Regions from separate parts of the Mycobacterium sp. NGS67 genome, predicted to be linked through region 3. Evidence: riboswitches for the same ligand, from Rfam matches in the RefSeq annotation. Region 3 holds a riboswitch; each other region holds the start of a gene.

Region 1 (5,036 bases), on a different contig from region 3:
GACACCGACGCCGGCACGACCCAGCTCTTCGACACCCTGGGCCGCCACCGCGGCGTGCTCCTGACCCTGCGCACTGAACCCGGCGGCGGTCTGCAACGACACCGGGTCCGCCGCCGGCGGCACCACCGCGGTGATCAACGGCGCCGCGGCGGCGTGCGCGGCGGCCAGACGCGCCGTCAGCGCCTCCACCGCGGCGCTGGCGCCGGCCAATCCTTCAGGAACCACTCGCAACGTCATGACGCCCACCCCTCCGCTCAATTTCTCCAATTATCGGGGGATACATCCCCTTTGCGTGCGCTTACGGCAGTTTGCTTCCGATTCCTTTGTCGGCCTCCCAGATGCTGGGCATCAGCTGGACAGCCGTTCCCTCACCCCCGTGCGTCACCAACCCTACGGCTTCGGCGCCGCGTTTGGGGCCGACGCCGGCAAATCCCAGCGTCCCCGCGCCCTTCTCGGAAACACCCACGGTGCTGAACGCGTCGTCATCCAAGTCGGCGTACTCGTAACCGCGCCCGAGCATTTCGGCTTTCGAGCGCCGCCGCTTGGGTGCAGGCGTGAGCTCCTCCGGCGCCGGGGCGGGCGCCGGGATCTCGGCACTGTCGGGTTCGGCCGCCGGCTTCCGGGCGCGACCGCTGGCCACCCGCTTGGCCGTCGAACCCAGGTCGCCTACCAGGTAGTCGAACGCATTCAGGTGCGCACCCACCCCAGTGCCGGTCGTCGTCGGCGGCGCGGCGGTCGGTGGCGGCGTTCCCGGCGTCGGGGCCGACGCGGTCACCTCGACGGGCGACGGTGCCGGGCTCGGCGTGGAAGGCGAAGGGCTCGCCGCGAGCGCGGCCAGCGCGGGTGCGCCAGGTACACCGGTCACCGGCGGCGCAGGCACCGCCGCCAGCGCCAGCAGCCCTTTGACGCCGATCGGCGCCAGCACCGCACCGGCGGCCAGCGGCACCAACGGGGTGGTCAGCAACGGCACCAATGTCAACGTCAGCGCGAGAGTGCTTTCCAGCGTCGTCTTGAGCAATGCGATGGTGTCGGTGATCACCGTGCCGAAGATCTCGACGGTGACGAACATGATGGTGAAGCCGATGGTCAACGGGTTGCCCGAAGCGAACGCGGCAGCGAGATCGAGTGCGACAAAAGAGAACATCTGCGACAGCAGGACCACATAGGTGCCGATGTCCATCGGGTAGCCGATGGCGAACGCGATGTTGAGCGGACTGAAATAGGTCAGCGGATTACCCAGGATGATGAGGTAGGGATTGAAACCCCCGAACATCTCCTGGAAGAACGGGATGGTGGTCGTCGAATCGATGAACGGCTGAATGACGTTGTCGTAGAACGACGTATACATCTGCCACGCCCACTGCTGGAACTGCTGCAGCGGATCCGCCGCCGCTTCCGCGGTGGCCGGAGTCTCGGATTTCAGGACCTGCGGGGCCGGTCCGGAAGGCGGTATGCCTGCCAGCGCCGCGGCGGAGACGGCCTCGTAGGTGCCCATCACGGTCGCGGCTTGGATCCACATCCGCGCGTAGTCGGCTTCGTTGAGCGCGATCGGGATGGTGTTGATGCCGAAGAAATTGGTCGCCGTCAGCACGCCGTGCGCGACGTGGTTGGCAGCCAGTTCGACCAGAGTCGGCATCGTCGCCAGGGCCGACGCATAGGCCGCGACCGCGGCTTCCTGGCGGGCCGCGAACGTAGCGGAATCTGCCGAGGCTTGCCGCAGCCACGCGAGATACGGCACGTGAGCGGCTGCGTACGCTGCCGCGGTCGGACCTGCCCAGGCGCCGGCCTGGACACCGCCGAGCAGGGCGGAAAACTCGTCGGCGACCTCGGCGTAGGTGACGCTCAGCGAAGTCCATTCGGCCGCGGACGCCTCCAGTGGGCCTGGCCCGGGGCCACTGCTCAGCAGCGCCGAATGCAGTTCCGGCGGCGAAGCCAGCCAGATCGGGGCGGTCATCGACGTTCCTTCGGTGCGGCGGGATGCCCGCCGCCATCCTCGGAACGTCCAGTCCCGGAACAATTGCGTTCCAGCAAAGACCGTCCGCCCACTCCACGAGGCGCCGGGCGCCGGACACGACGCGTCCGGCGCAGCTGGCAGGTCTTCGGACTCACAGGCACACACCGACTGATCGATGTACCTACTGGCCGTCGCTTCCCAGCCCGGACTGTGGGCCAGTGCGCTTGACGGCGGTCGTTCCTGCATACCGCTGCGGGACAGTCCCGGATTCCCACCGGGTTCCCTCTCGGAGCGAACCTGAAATAGCGTTCGGCCCCTCGACGCCGGCGACGGTCACGATGTCACCAGCAAACCAGCTGCGGGCTCAAGGTTACTCGACACCGCCGCCTTCGGACCAGTGGTCAAGCAGTGGTCAGGAGCACATTCGGTGACAGTGGCATGCTCGTGCTGATGTCAGGTCTGCTGGTGGCGGGTACGACGAGTGACGCCGGAAAAAGCACCGTCACCGCGGGATTGTGCCGCGCGTTGGCCCGACGCGGGGTGCGGGTGGCGCCGTTCAAGGCGCAGAACATGTCCAACAACTCGATGGTCTGCACCGGCCCGGACGGTGCGGGTGCGGAGATCGGCCGGGCGCAATGGGTGCAGGCCCTGGCGGCGCGGGTCCCGCCCGAGCCGGCGATGAACCCCGTCCTGCTCAAACCGGGTAGCGATCACCGCAGCCACGCGGTGTTGCTGGGGCAGCCCTGGGGTGCGCTGGAGTCGTCGGACTGGTTGCAAGGACGGCGCGCGCTGGCCGAGGCGGCGCACCGGGCCTTCGACGACCTCGCCGGCCGCTACGACGTAGTCATCGCCGAAGGCGCCGGCAGTCCGGCCGAAATCAACTTGCGCGCAGGCGATTACGTCAACATGGGGCTGGCCCGGCACGCGGGGCTGCCGACCCTCGTGGTCGGCGACATCGACCGAGGCGGCGTGTTCGCGGCGTTCCTGGGCACCGTCGCGCTGCTGTCCGTCCAGGACCAGGCGCTGGTCGCGGGGTTCGTGGTGAACAAGTTCCGCGGCGACCTCGACCTGCTCGCGCCGGGGCTGCGGGATCTGGAACGGGTCACCGGGCGCAGGGTGTACGGCACCGTGCCGTGGCATCCCGACCTGTGGCTGGACTCCGAGGACGCACTCGACCTGGCGGGACGACGCGCGTCGGGTCCGGCGGCGTGCCGCGTGGCCGTCGTGCGACTACCCCGGATCAGCAACTTCACCGACGTGGACGCGCTGGGCCTGGAGCCCGGATTGGACATCGTGTTCGTCTCCGACGGCCGTGCCCTGGGCGATGCGGACCTGATCGTGCTGCCGGGCACCCGCTCGACGGTTGCCGATCTGGCGTGGCTGCGGGACAGGGGCCTGGACCGGGCGGTGTCAGCGCACGCGGCGGCGGGTAAGCCCGTGCTCGGCATCTGCGGTGGTTTCCAGATGCTGGGCCGGGTGATCCGCGACCCGGACGGCGTCGAAGGTCCACCGGCAACCGAGGTCGCGGGGCTGGGTCTGCTCGACGTGGAGACCACGTTCGACGCCCGCAAAGTGCTGCGACGGCCGCAAGGCGAGGCGCTGGGCGTGGCCGCGTCCGGATACGAGATTCACCACGGCAGGATCACCCGCGGCGCGGATGTGGCGGAGTTCCTCGGCGGTGCGCGTGACGCACAGGTGTTCGGCACGATGTGGCACGGCGCCCTGGAAGACGACCACCTGCGCGCGGCGTTCCTGCGCGAAACGCTGGGCCTCGACCCGTCGGGCACCTGCTTCTCGGCCGCCCGCGAGCGCCGTCTCGACCTGCTCGGCGATCTCGTCGAACGCCACCTCGACGTCGACGCCGTCCTCGGACTCGCCCGGCACGGCTGCCCGCCGGAACTGCCCTTCCTCCCGCCGGGAGCGCCGTGAGGTCCCGCAGCGCTAGAACACGTTCTAATGTGTCAAACCATGGGATTTCTCAAGCCCCAACTTCCGGAAGTCGACTTCGCCGAATGGAGCAAGGGCACCCGTAGCGAGCGGATCCGCCCGATGGCCCGGCACTGGGCCGAGGTCGGCTTCGGCACGCCGGTGGTGCTGCACCTGTTCTACGTGGTCAAGATCCTGCTCTATATCTTGGTCGGCTGGCTGATCGTGTTGAGCACCAAAGGAATTGACGGGTTCACCAATGTCCGCGCCTGGTACGCCGAACCCATCGTCTTCGAGAAGATCGTGCTGTACACGATGCTGTTCGAGGTGGTCGGGTTGGGCTGCGGCTTCGGGCCGCTGAACAACCGGTTCTTCCCGCCGCTGGGCTCGATCCTGTACTGGCTGCGGTTCGGCACCATCCGCCTGCCACCGTGGCCGGATCGCGTTCCGCTGACTTTCGGCACCAAACGCAAGCCGCTGGACGTCGCGCTGTACGCGCTGCTGCTGCTGTTGTTGGTCACCGCGTTGTTCACCGACGGCAGTGGGCCGATGCCGGAGGTGGGCAGCAAGGTCGGGCTGCTGCCGACATGGCAGATCGTGGCGATCCTGCTGGTGCTGGGCGCGTGCGGGTTGCGCGACAAGGTGATCTTCCTGGCCGCCCGCGGCGAGGTCTACGGGTCGCTGACGGTGACCTTCCTGTTCGGCGGTATCGACATGATCGTCGCCGGCAAACTGGTGTTCCTGGTGATCTGGATGGGCGCGGCCACGTCCAAGCTCAACAAGCACTTCCCGTTCGTCATCTCCACGATGATGTCCAACAACCCGCTGATCCGGACCCGTTGGCTCAAGCGGCGGTTCTTCGAGAAGTTTCCCGACGACCTGCGGCCCGGACGTTTGTCGCGCATGTTGGCCCACGCCAGCACGTTCATCGAGATGTTCGTGCCGGTGGCGCTGTTCTTCGCCGAGGGAGGCTGGCAACTCAAAGTCGCCGCCATCGCCATGGTGATCTTCCACTTGGGGATCCTGTCCGCGATCCCGATGGGTGTCCCGCTGGAGTGGAACGTCTTCATGATCTTCGGGGTGCTGACGCTGTTCGTCGGCCATCCCACGCTCGGTCTCGATGATGTCAGACACCCTGTCCCGGTGGCGCTTCTGT
Region 2 (8,027 bases), on a different contig from region 3:
GTCGCCCGAGTAGCGCGAGTCGCCCGAGTCGCCCGAGTAGCGCGAGCAGACGCAGAATCGCATGTTTCGCCCCGGCGGAACGCGATTCTGCGTCTGCTCGCGCAAGGAACTAGAGCCCCGCGCGGACCTGTTTGGCGGCGGCCACCATGTGCTCCAGCGACGCGGTCACCTCGTCCACATTGCGGGTCTTGAGCCCGCAGTCAGGATTGACCCAAAGGCGCCGCGAGGGAACGGCTTTCAGCGCCTCCCGCAACGACTCGGCCAGCTCCGAAGTGCTCGGCACCCGCGGTGAATGGATGTCGTAGACCCCCGGCCCTACGCTGTTGGAGAAGCCGATCGCGTTGAGATCGTCGAGCACCTCCATGTGTGAGCGGGCCGCTTCGATCGAGGTGACGTCGGCGTCCAGGTCGGCGATCGCGCCGATCACTTCGCCGAACTCCGAATAGCACAGGTGGGTGTGAATCTGGGTCGAGTCGGCGACACCGGAGGTGGCCAACCGGAAAGCTCCCACCGCCCACGTCAGATACTCGTCCTGCTCGGCGCGGCGCAACGGCAGCAGCTCCCGCAGCGCCGGCTCGTCGACCTGGATCACCGCGATCCCGGCCGACTGCAGGTCCACCGTCTCGTCCCGAATCGCCAGTGCCACTTGGTTTGCGGTGTCGGCCAGCGGCTGGTCGTCACGGACGAACGACCACGCCAGGATGGTCACCGGACCGGTCAGCATCCCCTTCACCGGCTTGTCGGTCAGCGACTGCGCATAGCTGATCCAGTCGACCGTCATCGGCTGCGGCCGGGACACGTCGCCGTAGAGGATAGGCGGACGGACACACCGGCTGCCGTAGGACTGCACCCAGCCGTTCTGGGTGGCGAAAAAGCCGTCCAGTTGCTCGGCGAAGTACTGCACCATGTCGTTGCGCTCGGGCTCCCCGTGTACCAGCACATCGAGCCCGAGTTGCTCCTGCAGCTTGACGACGTCGGCGATCTCGGCCTTCATCCGGCGCTCGTATTCGTCCTGGTCGATCTCGCCGGCGCGCAACGCCGCCCGGGCGACCCTGATCGCCGAAGTCTGCGGGTAGGAGCCGATCGTCGTGGTGGGCAGGGCCGGCAGATGCAGCCGCGCCTCCTGGCTGGCGCGACGCTCGGCCGGGTCACCGCGATGCGCGCCGGAGGCCACGATCGAATCGATCCGGGCCCGGACCTCGGCGTTGTGCAGCCGCGGATCGCGCTTGCGGTCGGCCACCGCGGCGTTGGATGCCGCGATTTCGTCGGCGACCGTCTCGCGCCCGTCGCGCAGCGCGCGGGCCAACACGACCACTTCATCCACTTTCTCGCGGCCGAAAGCCAGCCAGCTGCGCAGGTTCTCGTCCAGCCCGGTCTCCGGTTTGAGCGAGTACGGCACGTGCATGGTCGAGCACGACGTCGAAACCGCCACTGCCGCAGCCGAATTGCGCAAAGTCGTCAACTTGCCCAGCGCCGCTTCCAGGTCGGTGCGCCAGATGTTGCGTCCGTCCACGACACCGGCCACCACCGTCTTGCCGGCCAGATCCGGAACGGCCGCGACCGCTGTGCCCGCACCGGCGACCAGGTCGATACCGATCGCCTCAACCTGGGTGCGGGCCAGGCCCGCCAGGGCGGCACCCGGGTCGCCGAAATAGGTGGCGACATGAATGGCGGGTCGATTGCTTGCCGCGCACAACGCGGTGTAGACGGCCTCGGCCAGCGCGGGTGCGTCGGGGGAGATATCGGTGACCAGGGCGGGCTCGTCGAGTTGGACCCACCGAGCACCGCCGTCGGCGATCAGCGACAGCAGCTCGGTGTAGACCGGCAGCAATTCCTCGAGGCGCTCGATCGGTGCGCCGCCGCCGTCCACGGACTTGGCCAGCAGCAGGAACGTCACCGGCCCGATGACCACGGGACGGGCGGGAATCCCCAGGGCCTGAGCCTCTTTGAGCTCCGAGAGCACCTTGTCGGGGTTCAGCGCGAACCGGGTGGACGGCCCGATCTCGGGAACCAGGTAGTGGTAGTTGGTGTCGAACCACTTCGTCATCTCCAACGGCGAGATCTCGTCATTGCCGCGCGCCGCGGCGAAGTAGCGGTCAAGTTCGTCGGGAACGTCACCTACCCGTGGCGGCAGGGCCCCGAGCAGTACCGCGGTGTCGAGCATCTGGTCGTAGTAGGAGAAGGTATTCACGGGCACCGAGTCCAGGCCGGCTGCGGCCAGGTCCGACCAGGTGTCGCGGCGCAGCGAGGCGGCGACGGACTCCAGGTCGGCTCGGCTGGTACGTCCGGCCCAGTAGCCTTCGGTCGCGCGTTTGAGTTCGCGGCGCGGACCGATGCGGGGGCAGCCGGTGATGGTGGCGGTGAATGGTGTGGCGTTCACGAGCGGGTTCGTCCTTCGATCGACGGAGTGGACACCGCCCGCGGACGCGCAGCCGTCCGTTGGGCGTGTCGGACTGTCGTCAGTCGCATACACCTCAACGGGTGCGGCCAAACGCCCATTCCACGAGGCGATGAACCGCCGGACGCGGCGCGCCCGGCACAGCTGGCAGGTCTTCGGACTCGCAGGCGCGCACCGAGGTGGTGCTCCTAGTGACCGTCGCTTCCCAGCCCCCACGTTCGGGACCAGTGCTTGTCGAAAACGGCGTTCGTTCCTGCATACCGCTGCGGGACAGTCCCGGATTCCCACCGGGTTCCCTCTCGCGGGGCAAAAGTCGCCCCGCTCGATGCCGGCGTCACATGGTGCGACGACAACAGACCAGCTGCACGGTAGATGTTACTAGGCATGTCTGCGCCTCGTGTCGCTGCGCGGTCTCGAGTCGATACAACAGCCCGTAGAGCGTTAGCTCGACTCCCCGGCCGCGGTCAGTGCGTCCGCGATGGGCACATCGCCGTTGTTGAATTCGATGGTGCGGCCGACGGTCGAGTCGTCCGGCAACACGGCCGCCGCCACCAGCGCGACATCTTCGCGGGAAACCGCGCCCTTCGCTTCGCCCACCGCAATCCGGCCGGTCGCCGGGTCCAGCGTGAGCCGGCCCGGCCCCAGCACGGTCCAGTCGAGAGCACTGGCACGTAGGTGTTCATCGGCGGCCGCCTTGGCTTCTGCGTAGGCGAAGAACGAATCATCGGCGGGCACACCGTGATCGGGGCCGGCGCCGAAATACGACACCATCACGAACCGCGGCACGCCGGCCTGGCTGGCCGCATCGATCACCCGGATGGCGGCGTCGCGGTCCACCGCGTAGGTTCGCGCCGGGTCGCCGCCACCGGCCCCGGCCGAGAAGACGACGGCGTCGTGTCCGGACAGCAGGTCGGCCAGCGCGTCGGTGTCGAGACGCTCGATGTCGGCGACGGCAGGCTTCGCGCCGGTCGCAGCGACGTCGTCGGTGTGGTCGGGATTGCGGAATACCGAGGTCACGGCGTCGCCGCGGTCACTCAAGATGCGGGCCAGGTGTAGGGCGACTTTGCCGTGGCCGCCGATCACGATGATGTTCGCCATGATTCGACGCTACAGCTCGGAACGGATCGTCACTTGCCGCGAACGGCGACACCGCGCAGGACGGTGTCGCGGGCCAGGATGAGCGAGGCCCGGGTGCCGATGTCGCGCAGGATGTTCTCCGGAATCCACTGCATGCCGATGACGCAGCGGGCCAGCATCGTGGTCGACGGCGAGTCGATAGCGATCTCGCCGGACCGAGTCCCTTCGGAGAGCAGCGATTTCATCTGACGCAACCGCGTCGTGTACGACCAGCCCGGGTTCACCGCATCCCGGGGCGGGGACTGGCGCATCCAGGCGAGCTGGATCCGGAACTCGTCGGAAAACTGGTCCAGCGCATTGACGTTGACCCAACTCAGCGCGTCCAGCTTCGCCACGGGACTCGCCTGGGCGCGCAGCACGGCGATCCACCCGGCCTCCACCTTCTGGCCGAACGACCGCATGATCGACGCCAGCAGTTCGTCCTTGGACCCGATGACGCGATAGACGGTTCCGGTGCCCAGTCCGGCCGCGGCGGCGATGTCGCGGACGGTGGTGACTTCGTATCCCTTGCGGCCGAACTCCGTTCGTGCGACCGCACGCAGTTGGGCGGCCTTGTCACGGGGGTCGGCTTCGCTGTCGTCGGCCCACGTGTCGATGACGTCGCTGGCCGCGGTGAAAGCCGTCGAGCGGTCCAGCGGACCATCGTCAGGAGGACGAGATGCCAAGCCCTGCAATATTATCCGGCACAGCAGCGCTGCGACCTGATCGGCGGAGGAATTGTGCCGCATGACGTCGAGGCCGACCTGCAGCATGGTCTGGCAGATCCGGTCGGCCAACGTGGGAAGATCGACGTCGGCATTGATGTCGCCGCTCCACCTGGCGGCCCGCAGGGTCTGCAGCATCGCCTCCTGGATCGCGACCGGCCGCTGCCGCGTCAGCTTCATCAGCTCGGGGTCCGCGCTCGGGCCCTCGTAGAACGACATCTGCAGCGCGGCGCGGTGCCGCACAGCGCAGTTGGCGATCGCCTGGCCCAATTCGACGATCTTCCCGGCGGCGGGTCGCGAGTCGGCCTCGTCCAATTTCGTTTGGGCGCTTTGCCCGATGCGTTCCAGGTCGGCCTGATAGCGGCGGATCAATTCGACCAGGATCGCTTCTTTCGATTCGAAATGGTGGTACAGGCTGCCGGGAAGGATCCCTGCCGCATCGGCGATCTCCTGCAACGAAGTTCGCAGTCCGGAGGAGGCGATCAGGGACGCGGCGGTTTCGAGGATCTCGGCGCGGCGGGTACCGGTTTCGATGGCGCTGTCAGTCATGGCCCGCTGAACGGCGCTTCGAACGACCGGGCGGATCGCAGTGCGGAAACCATCGGAAATCCGTCCTCCTGCCGAACCAAATCTTTGTTAGAGGTTATCAGATTGGCTGCGGCAAACGCGCTGCTGAGCGACCTGCTCCGCATCGACGACCCCATCCTAGATGGGTGGGCCGGTCCAGTGGTCCAGCGCGACCACGTGCTCGACGGACGCCCGCGGAGCCGGCCGAAATGTGTGTCCGGCGCGCAGCCGGCCCACGGGCAGCAGGCAGCCCTGGACGTAGTCCGGGGGGATGCCGAGCAGTTCGGCCACGGCGGCCTCGTGATGCAGGTGCAGGGTGGTGATACAGGTGCCGTAGCCGCGGGTGTGCAAGGCCAGCTGAAAGTTCCACACGGCCGGGAAGATCGAGCCGTACAGCGTGGCCAGATGGAACGACTCGTCGCCCTCGATGCGAGGCAAATACGGCTGATAGCAGGGGATGACCAGCACCGGCACCCGCGACATGTTCTCGACCAACCACTCCGTCGACGACATCAACCGGCTCTCCGGGGTGCCGGCCGGCAGGAACCCGGCGAGCAATTGACCGCCTACCCGGCGCAGATACGCCTCGCGGTAGAGCCGCGCGATCTGCTCGCGCAACTGTGGGTCGGTGATCACCAACCATCGCCAGTTCTGTTGATTGGAACCGTTGGCCGCCTGCAGCCCGATCTGCAGACAGTCGCGGATCTCGGCTGGCTCGACCGGCGCGTCCAGATCGAGCGACTTGCGGGCCGACCGGGTGGCGTTCAGCAGGTAGGGGATGTCCATGATCAGCCGGTGCCGACGCCCAGTTGTGCGGCCACGCCGAACACTTCCTCGAAGATCGAGCCGGGCACGGTGAAGGGCTCGGTCGCCGAGATCTCGGACAGATGAGCCAGCACGTCGTCCGCAGTGGGCTCGCTGCCGGATTCGGCGAACCAGCCCTGGCCCAGACCCACAAAGACCCGGGCGAAACGTCCCGCGCAGGCCGAATAGTTGTGGTGGGTGAACCCGCAGTCGCGGCTAGCCAGGAATGCGACGATCGGCACCACCAGCTCGGGCTTGATCGCACTGAGGAAACCGATCTCTTCCAGCACCTTCGGGTCACCGACGGTTTCGGTCACCATGCGCGAAAACCCGAACGGCAGTACGGTATTGGACTGGATGCCGTGTTCGGAGCCCTCGATCGCGATGACGTTAGAAAGCCCCACCAGCCCGGATTTGGCCGCGGCGTAGTGGGCTTCCAGCGGCTGCCCGAACATGCCGGCCGAGGAGGAGACGAACACGAACCGGCCGTACTTCTGCGCTTTCATCAACCGGTAGGCGGGCTGACTCAGATAGAACCCGCCGTCGAGGTGCACGGTGAGCATGCGACGCCAATCGTCGGTGGACAGTTCGTCGAAGGCAACGCTGCCGAAGATGCCGGCGTTGCTCACCACCGCGTCGAGCCGGCCGAAATTCTCTACGGCAGCCGCCACGATCGCCTCGCCGCCTTCGGCGCTGGCCACCGAGTGATGCGAGGCCACCGCTGTTCCGCCGGCCGCCTTGATCTCGGCGACGACCTCGTCGGCGACGGTGGTATCGGAGCCTTCGCCGTGCATGGTTCCGCCGAGGTCGTTGACGACGACGGCGGCGCCCCGGCGAGCCAACTCCAGCGCGTACAAGCGGCCCAGGCCGCGGCCGGCTCCGGTGACGATCGCCACCTGGCCGGTGAAGTCGATCATCTGGCCTCCTTCTTGGATAGGAGCTTCCCGATTTCGGTGAGATAGCGGTCGGGTGCGCCGTTGAACGCGCTCCAACTCAGCAATCTCTTGAGGTAGAGGTGCGCGTCGTGTTCCCAGGTGAAACCGATGCCGCCGAAAACCTGGATTGCGGTGTCACCGACGGTGGCCAACCGCCCGGCGAATGCCTTGGCCCGCAGTGCCGCCGCGTGCCGCTCGGGCGGGCATGCGTCGGCCGCCCACAGAGCGTGGATCACCCCGCTGCGGGCCAACTCGACCGTCTCGTACATGTCGACACACAAGTGCTGCACAGCCTGGAACGACCCGATCGGTTGACCGAATTGCCTTCGCGTCTTGGCGTATTCGACGGCCATGTCCAGCACCGCCTGCGCGGCCCCGAGAGCGTCGGCGGCCATCGCGATGAGTACGTCATCCTCGACTGCGGCGACGGCATAAGGCTCCAGCGTGCCCAGCCGTCGTGCCTCGGCGTCGCGCAATTCGACCCGAAATTGCTTGCGCGTCTGGTCGATACCGCGTTCGGGCGTCACCACGACACCGGGATCGCCGGTGTCGATGGCGAAAACCCCGATGCCGTCGTCGTTTTCGGCCAGGATCAGCAGCACGTCGGCCGCGCCCGCGTCCGGGATGGCCACGGGTGGTGAGCAGACGCAAAAGCCCCCATTTCGGGACGAAATGAGGGGCTTTTGCGTCTGCTCGCGCAAAAAGGCGACGCTGGCAACGGTGGTGCCGTTGGCGATCCCGGTGAGGATCGGCCCGGCAGCGTCACCGCCGAGGCGGTCCAGGAGGCGGGCGGCCGCGACGGCGGTGGACAGCCAGGGGCCGGGGTGCAGCGCGGCGCCGAGTTCTTCGGCGACGATGCCGGCCTCGACCATCCCCAGGCCGGCGCCGCCGTATCGATCGGGCACCAGCAGGCCGGTCGCCCCGAGGCCGGCCAGTCCGCGCCACACCACGTCCGTCAGGCCGGACGGATCGTCGAGCAACGGACGCACGTGCTCCGAAATCGAGGCCCGCTCAGCGAGAAACCGTCGCACCGTGTCGCGCAGGGCGAGCTGCTCTTCGGTCAGTTCCAGGTTCATTTGCGCGGCAGCCCCAGCACTCGCTGTGCGGTGATGTTCTTGTTGATCTGACTGGTGCCTCCGGCGATGGTCAAGGACCGCGACGACAACCGGTAGTCGGCCCAGTGCCCCTGCGTGCCCAGCACGTCGAACGCCAGCGCGGCCAGGTCCTGGCCGATCTCGCCCCACACGGTCTTGGCCAGGCTGGCCGACCCGAGCGGGTCGCCGCCGTGCAACGTCGCCGAAATGGCGCGCTGACACAACACTTCCAGATACTTGATGCGCACACTGAGCTCGCCCAGTCGGCGCAGCACCACCGGGTCCTCAAGCGCGCCGTCCACGGCCGTCAAGTCGGCCACGAGTTCGTCCAGCCGCACGTGCATTTCGGCGTACAACCGTGCGGCCCCGGCACGCTCGTGACTCAACG
Region 3 (8,027 bases):
CGGCAGCTTCGGCCCGCTGCCGAATTCGTCCTCGGCCAGCGTGGTCAGGCCCGCCGCCGCGCCTGCTTCCTTAACCACAGTGCCTGCGAAACCCAGATGTCCGGCGCCTTGATCCGACGCAACGGTCGACAGTCCCGGCTCCCTACTCGGCGGTCCGCTCCAATCCGGGTCAACGTCGACATTCATGTCCATGAACTCGTCGCCGTGGTCGTGCAGCGCCGCGCGCCGACGTCGACGTGCCCGCGCACGCGCGGCCTCGCCGGTTGCCGCCGCGGCAGCATCGGGCTCTGGCGCCTTCTTCTTGGCACTGGCACTGGCGCCACTGCTCATCCCGGACCCGGACCCGAAGCCGATACCAGGGCCGCCGCCCACTAGGAACGGGTAGCCGAAGCCTGCGGCGGCCGGGGCCGGTGGCGGGGGTGCCGGCCCCGCGCTGATGACCGCGCTTACAGAAGGCGCAGGCGCGGGCGCCGGCGACGCGGGCGCGACCGACGCAACCGGGGCCATCCCCGCGACCGGCAACATTGGTCCTGCGGGGGGGACAGACGGCGCCACGACGGCAGGGATCGCCGTAGGCTGAATGGCGGCCAAACCGGAGAGCCCCGCTAGGCCGCTGACCGCTCCGAGATTAGTGACGCCGGCACCGAGCCCGACCCCCAGTAACAGCGGGGCCTGATTCACCGCTTGAAAAATCTGCGGTATGTGCTCGGGGTAGTCGAAGAAGATAAGATCAAAATAGGACTGCAAGGCCTCTTGCGGATTTGTAAAAAGTTCCTGAACAAACGTTTCGAAATCTTTCGGGAATTCGATGGCACGAGCAACCCACCAGTACGGGTCGGCCGCATTCGTATATTCTTCGAAAGGAATCCCGTTCAGGGTGCCGTCGGCGGGATCCCAGATCACGCGGCCACCGGAGAAGACGCGCAAGAACTCCGCAACGACATTGTCAATGAAGGTCGCGTCGCCTCCGTGCGCGACCTCATCCGCCTGTTCGCTCTCAGGGCTCTGCTGCACGATCTCCGGTGCGGGATCGGTCTGCGGTGTCGACGCCAGCGCCGCATCGGACACTGCTTGATATGTCGCCATCGTGGTGGCGGCCTGGATCCACATCCGCACGTAGTCGGCCTCGTTGAGCGCGATCGGGATGGTATTGATCCCGAAGAAGTTGGTCGCCACCAACGTTTGGTGGATGACGTGGTTAGTAGCGAGTTCGGGCAGCGTCGGCATCGCCGCCAGCGCGGTTGTATATGCGGCGGCCGCGATCTCGTGCTGCGCAGCGGCGTCCGCGCTGGTTGTGCTGGCCTGGGTCAACCACGCCAGATACGGCGTGTGCGCGCCGACATACTGCTCGACGCTCGCTCCCTCCCAGGCCCCGCCCTGCACCGCACCCAACTCGGCCATGAGTCCGTCGGCCACCTGCATGTACTCGGTGCTCAGCGCTGACCACGCCGCGGCGGCCGACAACAACGGGCCGGGGCCCGGACCGCTGCTAAGCAGCGTCGAATGCACCTCAGGCGGCGACGCCATCCACATCGTGCCCATCTGAACCCTCTTCCCCAAGCACCCCAGCTTCGAACCTTACTGGGTTTGAAAATCGTTTTCAACACGGGCGAAAATCAGCTCGCTGAAGTGATTGCCCGACCGCGAGAGGGGCCATGGCGCGTAGGTGCGCGGTCCTATGGCCGGCCCATTTAAGGAGGGAAACCCGATAGCGGGCCCGCACCGGGTGGCCAAGCTACTGGTCGCAGACGAGCACGCCCGCAATCCCGACCGATAGACCATCCCCGACAAGGTCCACAGTGACCGCCCGCTGGCGCCGAAACTGCTCGACCAGCCCAAAATCGTTGATGTCCCGGTCTGCTCGGTGGATGCCGGAGGCCACCTTGGGCGTAGGCTCCGCCGGATCGGTGCGGACACAGATTAGGAGGGGAGCGATGGTGGTCAGACTGCGCATGAGCCGCCGCAACGGCTGGGCGGTGGTGGCGGCCGCCGTTGTCGTGGTCGTGGTGGCGGCAGCGATCGGGGCTGCAGTGTGGTACCGCCGCGCACAGGACCCCGATCACGTGGATTGCCACAAGGCCAAGTGCGTGGCACTGACGTTCGACGACGGGCCGACCCCGTTTACCGACCGGCTGTTGCAGGTGCTACATCAGCGTGACGCGAAGGCGACGTTCTTCTTGATCGGCAACAAGGTGGCCCGCGATCCACAAGCGGCCAAGCGCATCGTCGACGCAGGCATGGAGGTAGGCAACCACACCTGGGAACACCCCAATATGACCACGATCGATCCAGCCCAGATCCCGCGACAGTTGGCGGCCGCCTCCCAAGCCATTGCCGCGGCGATCGTATACAAACCCACACTGCTGCGCACCGCCGGCGGGCTGATCAACGACGTCGTGCTCAGCGAAGCCAGAAGGCAGGGCCTGGCCGACGTCAACTGGGATGTCATCCCGTACGACTGGATCAACGACGCCAACACCGCCGCCACACGCTCCATGCTGATCACCCAGATCAAGCCCGGATCAGTGGTGCTGCTACACGACACCTATTCCAGCACCGTGGATCTGGTGTATCAGTTTCTCCCGGTGCTGGCGGCCAACGGCTATCATGTGGTCACGGTAAGTCACCTCCTTGGCTCGCGTTCACCGGGCAGCAGTTACGGAGGGCGGGAAAACGGGCCCCCAGTCAACTTGTTGCACGACATCGATCCCGCGGCCATACCGACGTTGCCGGCTACCGCGTCGTCGAAGCCCGCGCCGAACATCCCGATCACCGATCTGCCGAACCAAAGTGCAGGCGGCCCACCGCAATAGGGTCGCCCTCACTATTGGGGTCCGCATCAAATCGACCACCAATTAAGCTCGCAGAACAACACCAGCCGCAAGATCACCCGATGCCAGACACGACGCGCTGATCTTCGACGGCTCCCCCGCTAGTCAACACCTAGCCGTTCATTCAACGTCGGCTCGCGACTTGGTAGCAGGGGGCCGAGCACCGGTCAAGGTGTCGCTGGCCCCGCCTCGAAGCCTCGACTCGCTGGGCGGAGTGTTCCCTGGGTGGTTTGGCCATCGCGGCCGATGACGAGCTGAGGACCGCGACAACCTGCGCTGAGGCCGGATCTGGTCGCGGCTCGGCGCTTTCGGCGCCGGGGAAGCCGATCGCGCGGCTGTTCCGGTAGGTCTCGATGACCGCGAGTAGTTCGGCTTCGATGGGCACGCTGCGTTGTGGGCCGCCTTCAACTTTGGCGGCATGTTGGCCCGCTTCGGTTCCGTGAGAAATCAGCGGTCGAGGCCGGTGGCGTGCGGCCATCGCGCACTTGCCTCCCGTCCCGCCGGGCTATGGGTTGCCGCCTACCCCGTCGTCCGGTTGGGAGTTCGACGCCGAGTCGGCGGCCCAAGTGCCCGGCATCATCGGCATGCGCGGACCGCCACCAAACGCGTCGTCGGCCAGTGTGATCAAACCGGCCGCCGCAGAGATGTTCGGACGCGGCACGGTTCCGGCGAACCCCAGCGTTCTCGCGCCCTGATTTGAAGCCGACGAACCGCCCGCATCGGGCTCCAAATCCATGTATTCGTAGCCGCGACCCAGCATAGTGACCTTCGCCCGCCGGCGCCGCGGTGCCGCGGACGGCTCGGGGGGAGTCGCCGCGGCACCGGGGGCCTCGGCACTGTCGGGTGCGGGTGCTTTCTTCCGGGCACCGGCGCCGGCCGCGCGTTTGGCAGCTGAGGCAAGGTCACCGACCAGGTAGCCGAAATTTTCCATCCCCGCACCCATACCTAGGCCCGCGCCCGCCCCACTCACCGACGGTGGCGCGGCCGCCGGCGGCGGCGCTCCGGGCGCGGGTGTCGAAGCGATCGCCTCCGCGGGAGGCGGTGTCGGGGACGCACTAGAGGAGAGAATGCTGGGGGCAAGCGCCGCAAGGGGCGGCGTGGCGGGCACCACAGGAGGCGCCGGCGGCGATGCTACGGCGGCCAACGCCGCCAGGCCCTTGACGCCGATCGGTGTCAACACCGCCGCTGCAGCCAACGGCACCAAAGGAGCAGTCAGCAGCGGCACCAGAACCGTGATCAGCACGATCGTCTGCTCTAGCAGAGTCTTCAGCAACGCGATGGTGTCGGTGATGATCGTGCCGACGGCTTCGACGGTGACGAAGAGAATGGTGAAACCGATGGTCGTCGGGTTACCCGACGCGAATGCCGCAGTGAGATCCAGGGAGATGTAAAAGAACGTCTGCGCCAAGAATGCGGCGTACTGACCGATGTCCATCGGGTAACCGAGCGCGAACGCGATGTTGAACGGGCTCAGGAACGAAAGTGGGTTACCCAGCAGTGGCAGGTACGGATCGAATCCGGCGAACATCGATTGAAAATACGGGCTCTCGAACAGAGCGTCGATTAACGGTTGGAAGTTGGCGTCGTAGTACTCGACGTATCCGATCTGCTCCAACCATTGAAAGAAGTCGTTCTGTTGGTCGGCGGGCAACGGGAACTGCCCATTGATAATCTTCGCCAGCGCTTGGGCTGCGTTGACGATGTACGGCGCCGACAGGGGATGCGAAGCAGCCGCCACCAGCGCATCGATGAGCTCTTGATAGGTGCTCATCACCGTCGCGGCCTGAATCCACATCCGCACATAGTCGGCTTCGTTCAGGGCGATCGGGATCGTATTGATGCCAAAAAAATTGGTGGCTGACAGCACCGCGTGCGTGGCGTGGTTAGCGGCCAACTCCAGCAGCGTCGGCATGTCGGCCAGGGCGGTCGTGTACGTGGCTGCCGCAGTTTCTTGTCGCACAGCGGTGGCCGCGCTGTCGGCGCTGGCCTGCGCCAGCCACGCCAGGTAAGGCGCATGGGCGGCCACGTAGGCAGCAGCAGTCGGGCCGTCCCAGGTCCCGGCCTGCACCGCCGCCAACACCGCCATGAGTTCTTGAGCTGTCTCCGCGTATTCGGAGCTCAGCGAAGTCCACGCCGCCGCGGCAGCGAGCAACGAGCCTGAGCCCGGGCCGCTACTTAGCAGCGCCGAGTGCACCTCGGGCGGTGCGGCCATCCAAATCGGGGCGGTCATCGGAATGCCGGCCTGAGCCATGCGAGCATCGACGATCAGCTCTCTCGGGGTACACCGCCCCGGGTCGCAGGACGCGATGACGCGAGTCTCCTGGCTCTCGGATCGCTGCTCGCCTCGCCTTCCAGCTTTCGCCGTGGCCTATGAGGGTCGCTTCCCGATTACAGTGGCGGGACCGCACCGGATTCACACCGGCTTCCTACTTCGTCATTGCCTTACGTGTTACATTGTCGCACTCCACTGGTCCACGCAAATGACAAATCAGCGAGATTGCTAGTACCGATTGAATACACATGCACGGTCACCGGGACCCCGTGAATAGTCCACGCGTTCTGCAGTGAGTCCCTAGGTCCTGTGTCTCGTCGGCTGAGGGTGCTTAACCCCCGGTAGTGGATGCCTGCAATGCAACGGCTCGACCCCGGCATGGCGGCTGACAGAAGAAGCCACCGACAAGGTCCAGCAACGCCGACAGCGTTACGTTGACGACGACGTCCACGCGCCGAGCGTGATCACCCTTAACGCGGTCGCCTCATGGCCATTGGCGGCCTCGCGGATCCGCAGGCCAGCCCGGACCATTGGATCTCCCACCATCCGCTCACCGACGAGGTGGTTGAGCAAAAACCCGACAAAACATCCGACTGCAGCCATTGCGGCCCATCTCGCCTCGCGATTGGCGATGGCGCAACTCTGGTAGCTCGGCGGAGAGGCAGCGATCGCCGCCGGGCCTGGACATCCGAGAGCGGCTCGGCGATCTGCAGCTCCTTCAAGATCAACTGCGACCGACTCGATGACTGCGATTCGGTAGAGACTGCTAATCGTCTGGTCCGCAACGGGCTCTCACACGGGACGTCCGACTCCAACGGCTGGCCGATCAGCTGCATGGGGTTGGCCACGAGTTGCTCGGCAGCGTAATCGATGGGCGGATGCCCGCGCCGCCGCCCTGCCCATTCCGAGCTCAGCCTCCGCATTGCGGCAACCTCATTCACGCCGTCGGCCTATCCCGGGTCAGCGGCGGGCTCTGTCAAAGGCCGGGGCGCGGTTCCTGTTTCATGGTGCGACTCTGATAATGCCTGGCGGCATGGAAGGCGTAGGAGAAGGCTCCATCGGGCCGCGACCGCGGTCGCCGCCGCCAGCGCCACCGCTGCCGGCACCGCCGCCACCACCGCTGCCGGCACCGCCGTCACCACCGCCGCCACTGCCAGCAGCACTCCCCGGCAGAGGAGCATTGGCGGGAGCGCCACCTGTTGCGTCGGGGGCGGCGGCTCCTGGGGCGGCGGGGGCTCTTGGGGTGGCGCTGGCGGCGGCTCCCGAGGCGGGGGTGGCGGCTCCTGAGGTAGCGGCGGCGGCTCCTGGGGCAGGGGCGGCGGCTGCTGCGGTGCGGGTGTCCGTGGGGGTAGGAGGACATGCGCTGGCGGAGGCGATGGCACCGGAATCTGAGGTGGACTCGGCGCGACGGTCTCCCCTGTAGAAACGGTTTCGACCAGCGGAGCGAGAAGCGAGTTGCAGTCTGATCGGTCGCCGCAGCAGGGGCCCGCAACAAAGACGCCGCCGCCCATCGAGTAAAGCCGTCGCACCACCCCGCTGGATGCCCGTTTCCGGCCCGCCGCCGGCGTGTTGATCATGACCGGCGCCGGCAGGCGGCAGCGCAAATCGCATTCTGAGGTCACTGTGCTGTGCGTGTACGCAGCAACCCGGGGCGTGGGTTCATTCAATCCGGGCGCGGAATTAGCCGTGACAGGGGCCAACTTGTCCTGGTTGAAGGGGCAGTAGACCTGCACAGCCGCAGTGACGAAGCGGGAGAAGGTGCGTGTGAGGCGGTCGCGACGGTATTGGCGCAGGTTCGGGTCATGGTTGACCGCAAAGTTGGTCATCGACTCGACTACGCCATCGAACGGCATGCCGCCGTCAAGGCGGCCACAAACCTCATGGGCTAGCGCAATCAGGCTCGGTACGTTCTCGAGGGCGGGAATGCCATGTCTGTCGAGCGATGCCAAAAACTGGTCGTCCTGGCTCGGGTCGGCCACTGCTGCACTGCCCGCAGGATTGCGGCGCCGACCAATAGCACTGCGGCGGTAGCCACGACGCCCGCACGGCGAGCGGTACCGGTAAACATGACAGTGGTCTCCGTCCTATAGGTTCGCCGATTGACGGGCTGGCGTGGTGACCGATGTCACTTGTCTGGCCGTCTGTACACCCCCGGCTTCTGCTGCTGTGACATTGCTCAAATATGCGGCCCGGGCCGGTGGCATTAGTGGCAAACCGTCTCGGGATATCTACTATCTATGTACAAAGATAGTAGATCGGAGTGGGGTCACTCGCAATCACGCTCGGTCCGTTGGTACCACCGTCGCCGTGGCCGTTCGCCCGCCGCGTGGCCGTTTACGACGGAGACCTGCAGGGCAACCTGAACACCGCGGACTTCGGGATCCCGCTCGCCGACCGGGCTAAGGGCTGGCATTTGGCATTGGTGATTCAGTGCCGCGCCGCAGTGAGCCGGCATAAAGGACATGCGGCTAACCAGGGACCGCGGTGTCGCTGAGCGGAAAACGTCCGACCGCCATGGCCTCGGTCATCGCATGCGACACCAGGGTCATGCAGGACAACAGCGGTCATGCATCGGTTACGCCACGAGGCTCGCCGCCCGTCAGGTTCTTGCCCCGCTCGCCCAGTAGTCGGTCTGCAAGCATCGAAAAGACCAGTCCCATGGTCACCCACAGCACCAGCTGCGTACCCAGCGACACCAACCTGAACTGATAGAGAACATCAGCGGGGAAGCCAGGATAGGTGATCGTCCCCGCGGAGTCGCGCAGAGGCTCAGGGGTCTCGTCAACAGTCGGCCATAGCAGCATGACTGCCGCGATCACGACGATGTAGCCTCCGGCTGCGGTCAGCCCAGCGTTCCACGCACCAAGTCGCGCTGCAAGCAGCCTGGCCAGCAATAGCGCGCCGATCGCCAGCGCAACCGACAC

Evidence for each region. Region 3 has a riboswitch for cobalamin ahead of AC5Y4D_RS06105 (PPE family protein). Riboswitches for the same ligand answer to the same signal wherever they lie in the genome.
Region 1: it holds a riboswitch for cobalamin, as region 3 does, so the genes downstream of both, AC5Y4D_RS13565 (PPE domain-containing protein) here and AC5Y4D_RS06105 (PPE family protein) in region 3, are expected to answer to the same signal.
Region 2: it holds a riboswitch for cobalamin, as region 3 does, so the genes downstream of both, metE (5-methyltetrahydropteroyltriglutamate--homocysteine S-methyltransferase) here and AC5Y4D_RS06105 (PPE family protein) in region 3, are expected to answer to the same signal.

Annotation. Positions count from the first base shown of each region.
Region 1 is NZ_JCALCF010000012.1:52,189-57,224, forward strand. Features, by position in the region: gene AC5Y4D_RS13560 (PE family protein) at 1-237, opposite strand, end outside; gene AC5Y4D_RS13565 (PPE domain-containing protein) at 299-1,954, opposite strand; cobalamin riboswitch at 2,074-2,326, opposite strand; gene AC5Y4D_RS13570 (cobyric acid synthase) at 2,405-3,883, shown strand; gene AC5Y4D_RS13575 (DUF3556 domain-containing protein) at 3,923-5,036, shown strand, end outside.
Region 2 is NZ_JCALCF010000012.1:57,832-65,858, forward strand. Features, by position in the region: gene AC5Y4D_RS13575 (DUF3556 domain-containing protein) at 1-13, shown strand, start outside; gene metE (5-methyltetrahydropteroyltriglutamate--homocysteine S-methyltransferase) at 110-2,380, opposite strand; cobalamin riboswitch at 2,528-2,775, opposite strand; gene AC5Y4D_RS13585 (SDR family oxidoreductase) at 2,840-3,496, opposite strand; gene AC5Y4D_RS13590 (TetR/AcrR family transcriptional regulator) at 3,526-4,788, opposite strand; gene AC5Y4D_RS13595 (nitroreductase family protein) at 4,945-5,592, opposite strand; gene AC5Y4D_RS13600 (SDR family NAD(P)-dependent oxidoreductase) at 5,595-6,527, opposite strand; gene AC5Y4D_RS13605 (acyl-CoA dehydrogenase family protein) at 6,524-7,621, opposite strand; gene AC5Y4D_RS13610 (acyl-CoA dehydrogenase family protein) at 7,618-8,027, opposite strand, start outside.
Region 3 is NZ_JCALCF010000005.1:81,645-89,671, reverse strand. Features, by position in the region: gene AC5Y4D_RS06115 (PPE family protein) at 1-1,542, opposite strand, end outside; gene AC5Y4D_RS06110 (polysaccharide deacetylase family protein) at 1,935-2,813, shown strand; gene AC5Y4D_RS06105 (PPE family protein) at 3,337-5,061, opposite strand; cobalamin riboswitch at 5,125-5,303, opposite strand; gene AC5Y4D_RS06100 (DUF732 domain-containing protein) at 6,054-7,082, opposite strand; gene AC5Y4D_RS06095 (CbtA family protein) at 7,668-8,027, opposite strand, start outside.